DNA from 2 places in the Streptomyces sp. R-74717 genome. Region 2 is predicted to be linked to the other one. Evidence: riboswitches for the same ligand, from Rfam matches in the RefSeq annotation. Region 2 holds a riboswitch; the other holds the start of a gene.
The links. Region 2 has a riboswitch for glycine ahead of gcvP (aminomethyl-transferring glycine dehydrogenase). Riboswitches for the same ligand answer to the same signal wherever they lie in the genome.

Region 1 (5,109 bases), 4.8 Mb from region 2:
CCGACTTGGTCGACTCCAGCTCACCGCAGGTCTCGCCCGCGGTCACCGTGTCACCGACCTCGGGGAGCTGGGCGTAGACGACATCGCCGAGCGCGTTGGCCGCGTACTCGGTGATACCGATCGTGGCCACACCGTCCTCGACGGCCGACAGCCACTCGTGCTCCTTGCTGTAACGCAGCTGCTGGGGGTTGCTCATGACCTGAATTCTCCTGTACGCGGGGGGGTGCTGATGAACGGTGGTCTTACGGTGTGAGACGCGACTGCGTCACTTCCGATGTGCGCGGACGTCACTTCTGGCGCTTGTAGAACGGCAGCGCCACGACCTCGTACGGCTCGTGGCTGCCCCGGATGTCCACTGCGACGCCTTCGGTACCGGGCGTGGCGTGCGCGGCGTCCACGTAGGCGATGGCGATCGGCTTGCCGAGCGTCGGCGACGGGGCTCCGGAGGTGACCTCGCCGATGACCTGGCCCTCGGCGACCACGGGGTAGCCGGCGCGCGGCACCCGGCGGCCCTCGGCGATCAGGCCGACGAGCTTGCGCGGCGGGGCGGTCTCGGCGCGCTCGGCGGCGGCCTCCAGGGCCTTGCGCCCCACGAAGTCGCCCTCCTTCTCGAACTTCACGACCCGGCCGAGACCGGCGTCGAACGGGGTGAGCTCGGTGGTCAGCTCGTGCCCGTACAGCGGCATGCCCGCCTCCAGGCGCAGCGTGTCGCGGCAGGACAGGCCGCACGGGATCAGGCCACGGGAGGCGCCCGCCGCCGTGAGGGCCTGCCAGAGCTGCTCGGCGTGCTCGGGGGCGACGAACAGCTCGAAGCCGTCCTCGCCGGTGTAGCCGGTGCGGGCGATGAGGGCGGGGACACCGGCGACCGTGCCGGGCAGACCGGCGTAGTACTTCAGACCGTCCAGGTCGGCATCGGTGACGGAGGCCAGGATGGCGGGGGACTCGGGGCCCTGGACGGCGAGCAGCGCGTACGCGTCGCGGTCGTCGCGCACCTCGGCGTCGAAGCCGCCGGCCCGCACGGTCAGCGCGTCCAGCACGATCTGGGCGTTCCCGGCGTTGGCGACGACCATGTATTCGGTGTCACCCAGGCGGTAGACGATGAGGTCGTCCAGGATCCCGCCGTCCTCGGCGCAGATCATCGTGTAGCGGGCGCGGCCCACGGCGACGGTGCCGATGTTGCCGACCAGCGCGAAGTTCAGGAAGGCCGCGGCCGCGGGGCCGGTCACGGTGATCTCGCCCATGTGCGACAGGTCGAAGAGACCGGCCCTGGTGCGCACCGCGTTGTGCTCGTCGCGCTCGCTGGCGTACCGCAGGGGCATGTCCCAGCCCGCGAAGTCGGTCATGGTCGCGCCCAGCGAACGGTGCAGGGCATCGAGGGCGGTGAGACGGGGGGCGGTGCTCATGGATATGGCTCCCAGGGCATGACGACGAGGACAATCCCTCCCCATCTGTCATCGGAACCTGAGAGGTTCGCCGAGAGCCCCCTGAAGGGTTCGGCTTGCACCTTGGGTGGAGCCGCAGAGCGGCCCGCTTTTCAGATCTGCCTCATCCACGCGGTACGGGGCCTGAGAGATTCAAGGGAGGAACTTGCTCCTTCGGCGCCCGGCACATGCAGTGACCGGAACTCTCCCGCGCGGATTCAAGCGGCCTTTATGCAGTTGGCCGGGTCATCATTGCATGCATCGCACTGGAGTGGGGCCCCGGTCCCTCACGGGAAATCAGCGGCGTGGACGGTTGTATCGCATTACCTTTTCTTTACACTTCATGGGCATACGTGGGGTGACCCGACAGGGGGAGGGCGATGACGTTGCAGCGGTACGCGACGACCGCGGGGGTCGCGCACGGCGCGATGCCCGCACAGCCAGGGGCTCCGGCCACGGAGACGCTCGGCACGCACGCGCCCGTCGTGCGGGATCTGCGGGAGCGGGCCGGGCGCAGCCCGCGCAGCCTGCACTTCGCGGCGGGCGACGTGGTGGTGGTCTCCGGGCTGCCCGGCAGCGGCAAATCGACGCTCATCCGGCGGGCGGTCACAACGGTCCGTGCCATCGACTCCCAGGACACCCGGGACCGCTGGGCGCGGCTGATGCCCCGTTTACTCCCGTATGCCCTCTACCGCCCCCTCGTCCGCGTCGCCCACTACTGGGGACTGTGGCGGGCGCTGCGCTCCGGGGAGTCCGTCGTCGTCCACGACTGCGGAACCCAGGCGTGGGTACGCGGCTGGCTGGCCCGTGACGCGCGGCGCCGGGGCCGTGTCCTCCACCTCGTCCTGCTCGACGTCACACCGCAGACGGCGAGGGAGGGGCAGCGGGAGCGCGGACGCGGGGTCTCCGGATATGCGTTCGCCCGGCACCGCAGGGCGGTGGGGAGACTGCTGCTGAACACCGAGACCGGCCTGCTGCCGCCCGGGTGCGTTTCGGCGGTGCTGCTGGACCGGGAAGCGGCGGGGAAGCTGGGCCGGATCGTGTTCGCGGACGCATAGGGCCTGGGGGTGAGGGGCCGGAGGGCCTGGCGGCCGGACGCTAACCTTCTGCCGGAAGGCTCGAGCAAGAAGGGGAAGCAGTGGACATTCCGGCACAGGTCCAGTCCCATCCGCAGAGCGGATGGCCGGCCAATGAGCTCGAAGAGGTTCTGATGGCCTCGGTGGGCAGCCCGGAGGCGGGCGGACGGCTCGTCGAGGTGCTCGGGCGCAGCCACGTCTGGGTGCCCCTGCCGGGCGGCGGCGGACCCGACTCCTCCGACCTGGACCTGCCCACGCTGGAGATCGAGGGCGCTCCGTACGTTCCCGTGTTCAGCTCCGAACAGCAGTTCCTCAGCTGCGTCGGTACCCAGATGTCCTTCGCCGTCGCGCCCGCCCGCGAGTTCGCCCGCGGCCTGCCTCCACAGCTCGGCATCGCCGTGAACCCGGGCGGCGCCGTCGGGATGCCGCTGCCGCCGCCCGCCGTGGCCGAGCTCTGCCGCGCCGGACGCACCCCGCTGGACGGGCCGGCCAGCGGAGGCAGGGTCCGGCTGTACGAGCCGGCCTGGCAGGAGGAGCCCGTCGACTTCCTCTCCGCGGCGGCCGGCGAATTCGAGGAGAGCGGTGTCGTGCTCACCGCCCGCCGGGCGCTGGCCAGCATCGAGGGCGGCGAGCCCGTCCTCTTCATCGGCGTCGAGTTCTCCACCTGGGAGGGTGCCGGGCGCAACGCCCCGTTGGACGCCCTCGGCCGTGCGCTCGGCCGGGTCGAGGTGCCCTGGCCGGTCAATCTGGTCCTGCTCGATGTGGCTCAGGACCCGGTCGGCGACTGGATGCGGGAGAAGGTCCGGCCGTTCTACCAGCGCGCGGGCCAGTAGCGCCCGGCACGGCGCCCGCGGACGCCTTCGGAGCGGATCAACGCGTCGACCCAAGGCGTCAAGTCGGTGTCAGGACCGGCGCATAAGCTGGTTTGATGGCTGGTGCCACGGCACCATGCCGCACCCGTGTGCCCCGGGAGCGGCGGGCCGACACAGTGGATCGAAGAGGGGCGGGACCAGGTGAGTGCGTCAGGCACCGCGGCGGCCGGGCAGGTCGAGCACATGCTGCGCCAAGTGACGCCCGGGCGCTACGACGCGTACGAGGCACTGCTGCAGGCCCTCGCGAACGGCCGGATCTGGATGCTCCTCTGGCACGGCCAGGCGGGCTCGCCCGACGCCCAGTACGGGAACATGGAGATCGACGGCCTCGGCTACGCGCCCTGTGTGACCTCCGCCCAGGAGCTCTCGGCCAGCGGCTGGAACCGGGCCCATGAACTGGTGGGCGGCCGCGACATCGCCCGCGCCCTCTTCCCCGACCGCTGGGGCATCTGGCTCAACCCGCACGCCCCGGGCGGCGGCGTAGGCATCCCCTGGCTGGATCTGCGCCGGATCGCCACCGGCCTCGACCGGATGCCCGCGGGCCCGCTCCGGCTCACCGAACCGGCCGTCGAGATCCCGCAGTTCTACGCCCTGCTCTCGCAGAACGCCCATCACACCCCCGCGATCCGCTCGCTGCGCCGCGCGTGGGTGCAGCCCGCGCTCGGCGTCCCGTATCTCGCCATCGGTCTCGACCTCTACGACACGAGCCAGACCTCGGTCGACGCGGTGCGAGCGATGATGCAGCAGTCGATCGGCGCGGTCCCGGAGGGGCTGCCCGTCTCCACCGTCGCGATGTCCGACGAGTACGACCCGGTCGCGATGTGGCTGCGTGCCAACTCCCGTCCGTTCTACGACCGCGAGGCCCACGTACCGGCGGCCCCGGTGACGGGCTACGGCTACCCGCCGCCGCAGGGCGCGTACTGATCCTGCCGGCAGCGGAGTTGCATCTCCCCGGCACCCGAAATGTCGCTGTACGCACCCGACTTCCGGAATGCGGCCGCCCACCCCCGTCCGCGCCCGGGTGAACCGGCACGTCGCCCGGACCCTCGTCACGGGCCGGAACTCCCCCATGTCCGAGTTTTCCCTGCTGGGGGTGTCTGATGGTGAAAGCGACGCGAATCTACGCGCGTGCCCCCTTCCGCCTCAACTGACCAGTGTTCGAGGGGCGTTCACTTCCGTCCGGATAACGGAACACCCCTGACCGCATCACGGTTAGGCATCCATTCGCCTGACGCTATGGCTACCTCGCGCGACGGCAATGAAGACTCCGGCAGCAAGGGCGTCTTGCCGCCTCTGCGTACGACTGACTGATCGCGCCGCCACAGCGGCCAGTTCGGCCCGGCCACCGCCGGTTGAGAGGGGTCCTTGCCACGATGACGGCACCACTGCACGAGCCGACCACGGAAGCGGGCCCGATCGCGACCGGCGGTCCCGCAGCCGACTCCGGGGTGAAGAAGGTCGAGGGGCGCTCCCTCAAGCAGATTGCCTGGAACCGCCTGAAGCAGGACAAGGTGGCTCTGACGGGTGGCATCGTTGTCCTCGTCCTGATCGTGGTGGCCGTCTTCGCGCCCCTGATCGTGGGCCTGCTGGGACACCCGCCGAACGATTTCCACCAGGACAAGCTCGATCCGCTGACCAATCTCCCCACGGGGCCCCTCGGCGGCGTGAGCGGCGACTTCCTCTTCGGTGTCGAGCCCAACAAGGGGCGCGACATCTTCAGCCGGATCGTCTACGGCGCCA
Region 2 (5,109 bases):
GGGTCGAGGTGAGCGCGCGGCCGTCCGACGCCATAGCGCTCGCGCTGCGCACCGGAACGCCGATCTACGGCAGCGACGGGGTGCTCGACGATGCCGGCATCGCCATCCCGGACGAGCAGGAGGACGAGGTGGAGAAGTTCCGCGAGTTCCTCGACCAGATCTCACCGGAGGACTTCGGTACCAACAGTCAGTAACCGTTCTACGGGGTCGCAGTCAGCGCATCCGACAAGCCTTTCCCGCTCGCGAGACACGGGAAACCACTCTCAGGGTGATTATCACTCGGCGTGCCGAGTGTGGCGATCGTTGACGCACCCCGAGTGACTGCCTACCTTCGAGATGGCAGGTCAAGGACGGAGGTCGGCGTGAGAAGCAGCGGCGACGGTACGGCAGCGGGTGGGCCGTATCCGCAGCAGGGGAGTACAGCCGGCCACACCATCAGGCAACCGGTTAAACCGGCGGCGGTGGCGGGGGGCGGCGTGGCATCGGCCAACGACATCGGCTATCGCGGGCCGACAGCTTGCGCGGCCGCGGGGATCACCTATCGGCAGCTCGACTACTGGGCGCGCACGGGGCTGGTCGAGCCGAGCGTGCGTCCGGCATACGGCTCGGGTACACAGCGGCTCTACAGCTTCCGGGACGTCGTCCTGCTGAAGATCGTGAAGCGTTTCCTGGACACGGGCGTCGCCCTGCAGAACATCCGCACCACGGTTCAGCATCTGCGGGCCCGCGGCTTCCAGGATCTTGAGCGGATGACGCTGATGAGCGACGGGGCGACGGTCTACGAGTGCTCCTCGCCCGACGAGGTCGTCGATCTGCTCCAGGGCGGCCAGGGTGTCTTCGGTATCGCCGTGGGTGTGGTGTGGCAGGACGTCGACGCCGCCTTGTCACAGCTGCACGGTGAGCGGGTGGACACCGGTGAGACGCTGGTCGGGAACAACCCCACCGATGAGCTGGCGCGTCGACGCAACCGCGCCGGCTGACCCGGCCGGGGAATCGGGCGCGGCGATTGTCAGTGCCGTAGGGCAGCATCGATTGATGTGAGAGCCGCGCCCACCATCCTGCATCTGGACATGGATGCCTTCTACGCCTCTGCCGAGCAGGCGGCGAAGCCCAGCCTGCGCGGCAAACCGGTCGTGGTGGGCGGGCTGGGACCACGCGGAGTCGTCGCCACTGCGTCGTACGAGGCACGGCGCTTCGGGGTGCACTCGGCGATGCCCATGGCGCAGGCGCGGCGGCTGGCTCCCAACGCGGCCTATCTGGTGCCCCGCTTCCTGCTGTACCGGACGGTCAGTGACCAGGTGATGGAGCTGCTGGGACGGCTCTCCCCGCTGATGGAGCCACTCAGCCTGGACGAGGCCTTTGTGGACCTCGAAGCGGGTGGCACGGCCGATGACACCGCTTCCGCGCTGGAGATCGGTGAGCAGCTGCGTACGGCCATCAAGGCGGTCACAGGGCTCACCGGTTCGGTCGGGCTCGCCGGTTCCAAGATGCTGGCCAAGATCGCTTCGGAGGAGGCGAAACCGAACGGGCTGCTGCTCATAGAGCCGGGAACGGAGCGGGAGCTGCTCGCGCCCATGTCGGTACGGATCCTCCCCGGCGTCGGGCCCGCGACGGCGGACCATCTGCGCCGCGCCGGGATGACGACGGTCAATGACCTGGTCGAGGCGGGTGAGGCGGAGCTCGTACGCCTGCTGGGGAAGGCGCACGGCGGCTCGCTGCACCGCATGGCGTTCGGGTACGACGACCGGCCCGTGGTCGCGGAGCGGGACGCGAAGTCGGTGTCGGTCGAGGACACTTTCGACGCGGATCTGCACGACCGGGTGCGGGTCAGGACGGAGGTGGAACGGCTGGCCGACCGATGCGTCCAGCGACTGCGGGGCGCGGGGCGGTCCGGGCGGACGGTGGTGCTCAAGGTGCGGCGGTACGACTTCTCCACGCTCACGAGGTCCGAGACGCTGCGTGGGCCCACGGACGACCCGGCAGTGGTCCGGGAGGCCGCCGCACGGCTCCTGGAGGCCGTGGACACCACCGGAGGGGTACGGCTCCTGGGGGTGGGCGTCACGGGGCTTGCCGACTACACGCAGGACGACCTCTTCGCCCAGGCCGCCGGTGAACAGGCCGCAACCGGGGAAGCGGCCGAGGAGGAGACAGCGGCGGCGGGCGACGGGGACAAGCTGGTGGACGGTACGCGGGAGGAGACCCAGGAGACCGCCGAGCAGCTCGCCGCACGGCGCTGGCCCGCCGGACATGACGTACGTCATGACACCTACGGCCACGGCTGGGTGCAGGGCAGCGGTGTCGGCCGGGTGACGGTGCGGTTCGAGGAACCCGAATCGGCGCCCGGCCGGGTGCGTACGTTCCGCATCGACGATCCGGTACTGCAGCCGGCCGATCCGCTGCCGCTGGTGCGGAACCCGGTGGACTACTCGTCCTGGCCGGCCAGTCTGCCGAATTCCCTGTCCGGGCCGGTCTCCTCGGGCGGGGAGTCCAGACCGTAGTGCCGGTAGAGCTGGAGTTCCTGTTCCGGTGAGAGATGGCGGCCTACGCCGAAGTCCGGTGCGTCCTTGATCAGTGCACGGTCGAAGGGGACGCGGAGCGAATCCTCCACGAATTCGCTGGGTTCCAGCGGGACGAACGCGTCCCGGCTGAACAGTCCGGTACGTACGGCCGCCCACTCGGGCACACCGGTGGCGTCGTCGAGGTACACCTCGTCCACGGTTCCGATCTTGGTGCCCTTGCGGTCGAACGCTTTGCGGCCGATCAGGCTGCGCGGATCGATGTCGGTCTGCACGGTCCCTCCCACTGGTCGCGGCTACTCCACAAGCACTACAGAAGTGCAGATCCGAGGGGTTGGCCACTCGAGAATTCCGCCGCGAACCCCGCTGGTAGGCTGGTGATGGCTGCTGACCCCGTGCGGGAGAGTCCTCCGGAGCGAATCCGAAGGCGCCGAAGGAGCAAATCCTCCCCGGAATCTCTCAGGCCCCCGTACCGCACGGACGAGGTCACTCTGGAAAGCAGGGCGGGTTTCGTGCGGCCGAGTGCCGGTACGGTTCCCTTCCTCACCGACGGTGAAAGCCGGTACGCCGCAGGGCGCGCCGGTGAAGCTCTCAGGTTGAGATGACAGAGGGGGAGGCCGTTCGGGCACCCGCGCCGTGGTGCCCCTCGCAGGTCGTGACAGACCAGGAGGCCTCCACCATGACCCCCCGTCGCACTCCGCTTTCCCAGCTGGAGCAGGGCATTCCGTTCGAACAGCGCCACATCGGTCCCGATGCGGAGTCGCAGTCGAAGATGCTCGCTCAGATCGGCTACGGCTCGCTGGACGAGCTGACCGCGGCAGCGGTGCCCGATGTCATCAAGAGCGCGGAGGCGCTGCGGCTGCCGACTGCCCGCACCGAGGCCGAGGTCCTGGCGGAACTGCGTTCCCTCGCCGACCGCAACCAGGTGCTGGCCCCGATGATCGGGCTCGGCTACTACGGCACCTTCACCCCGCCGGTGATCCTCCGCAACGTCATGGAGAACCCTGCCTGGTACACGGCCTACACGCCGTACCAGCCGGAGATCTCGCAGGGCCGCCTGGAGGCGCTCCTCAATTTCCAGACGATGGTCGCCGAGCTGACCGGGCTGCCCACCTCCGGCGCCTCCCTGCTCGACGAGGGCACCGCGGCCGCCGAGGCCATGGCGCTCTCGCGGCGCGTCGGCAAGGTCAAGAACGGTGTCTTCCTGGTCGATGCCGACGCCCTGCCGCAGACGATCGCCGTCATCGAGACCCGCGCCGAGCCGACCGGTGTCGAGGTCGTCGTCGCCGACCTCTCCGACGGCGTCCCGGCGGAGATCGCCGAGCGCGGCGTCTTCGGTGTCCTGGTGCAGTACCCGGGCGCCTCCGGGGCGGTACGGAACATCAAGCCCGTCATCGAGCAGGCCCACGAACTCGGTGCGATCGTCACGGTCGCCGCCGATCTGCTGGCCCTGACCCTGCTCACCTCGCCAGGCGACCTGGGCGCGGACATCGCGGTCGGCACCACGCAGCGCTTCGGTGTACCGATGGGCTTCGGGGGACCGCACGCCGGCTTCATGGCCGTACGCGAGAAGTTCGCCCGCAGCCTGCCGGGCCGCCTCGTCGGCGTTTCCGTCGACGCGGACGGCAACAAGGCATACCGGCTGGCTCTGCAGACCCGCGAGCAGCACATCCGCCGCGAGAAGGCCACCAGCAACATCTGTACCGCGCAGGTGCTGCTCGCCGTCATGGCCGGGATGTACGCCGTCTACCACGGCCCGGACGGGCTGCGGACGATCGCTCAGCGCACCCACCGCTACGCGACGATCCTGGCCGAGGGCCTGCGCGCCTCCGGCATCGACGTCGTGACCGGCGCCTACTTCGACACCTTCACCGTGCGTGTCCCGGGGAAGGCCGCCGATGTCGTGGCCGACGCCCGCGAGCGCGGTGTCAATCTGCGGCTCGTCGACGCAGACCTGGTCTCCCTCGCCTGCGACGAGACCACCACGCGCACGCAGATCGCCGCCGTCTGGGCCGCCTTCGGCGCCGACGGGGACATCGAGACACTGGACGCAGCGGCTGCCGACGCGCTGCCCGAGGGCCTGCTGCGGACCGATGAGATCCTCACCCACCAGGTCTTCCACCAGCACCGTTCCGAGACCGCGATGCTGCGCTACCTGCGCAAGCTCGCCGACCGGGACTACGCCCTGGACCGCGGGATGATCCCGCTCGGCTCCTGCACCATGAAGCTGAACGCGACCACCGAGATGGAGTCGATCACCTGGCCCGAGTTCGGCGCACTGCACCCCTTCGCGCCGGCCGAGCAGGCGCAGGGCTTCCTCACCCTCATCCGTGAGCTTGAAGAGCGCCTTGCCGAGGTCACCGGGTACGACGCGGTCTCGATCCAGCCGAACGCCGGATCGCAGGGCGAGTTCGCCGGCCTCCTGGCCGTGCGTGCGTACCACCGGGCCAACGGCGACGACCAGCGGACCATCTGCCTCATCCCGTCCTCCGCGCACGGCACCAACGCCGCCAGCGCCGTGATGGCCGGCATGAAGGTCGTCGTGGTGAAGACCGCCGACGACGGCGAGGTCGACATCGAGGACCTCCGCGCC

Region 1: another riboswitch for glycine. It lies ahead of gcvT (glycine cleavage system aminomethyltransferase GcvT); the one in region 2 lies ahead of gcvP (aminomethyl-transferring glycine dehydrogenase).

Annotation. Positions count from the first base shown of each region.
Region 1 is NZ_CP102361.1:3,202,395-3,207,503, reverse strand. It holds gene gcvH (glycine cleavage system protein GcvH) at 1-196, opposite strand, end outside; gene gcvT (glycine cleavage system aminomethyltransferase GcvT) at 288-1,403, opposite strand; glycine riboswitch at 1,545-1,642, opposite strand; gene NRF20_RS14345 (AAA family ATPase) at 1,802-2,479, shown strand; gene NRF20_RS14340 (enhanced serine sensitivity protein SseB) at 2,560-3,330, shown strand; gene NRF20_RS14335 (enhanced serine sensitivity protein SseB C-terminal domain-containing protein) at 3,511-4,293, shown strand; gene NRF20_RS14330 (ABC transporter permease) at 4,743-5,109, shown strand, end outside.
Region 2 is NZ_CP102361.1:8,020,911-8,026,019, forward strand. It holds gene NRF20_RS36815 (bifunctional nuclease family protein) at 1-194, shown strand, start outside; gene NRF20_RS36820 (MerR family transcriptional regulator) at 363-980, shown strand; gene NRF20_RS36825 (DNA polymerase IV) at 1,038-2,498, shown strand; gene NRF20_RS36830 (PRC-barrel domain-containing protein) at 2,423-2,791, opposite strand; glycine riboswitch at 2,905-3,001, shown strand; gene gcvP (aminomethyl-transferring glycine dehydrogenase) at 3,196-5,109, shown strand, end outside.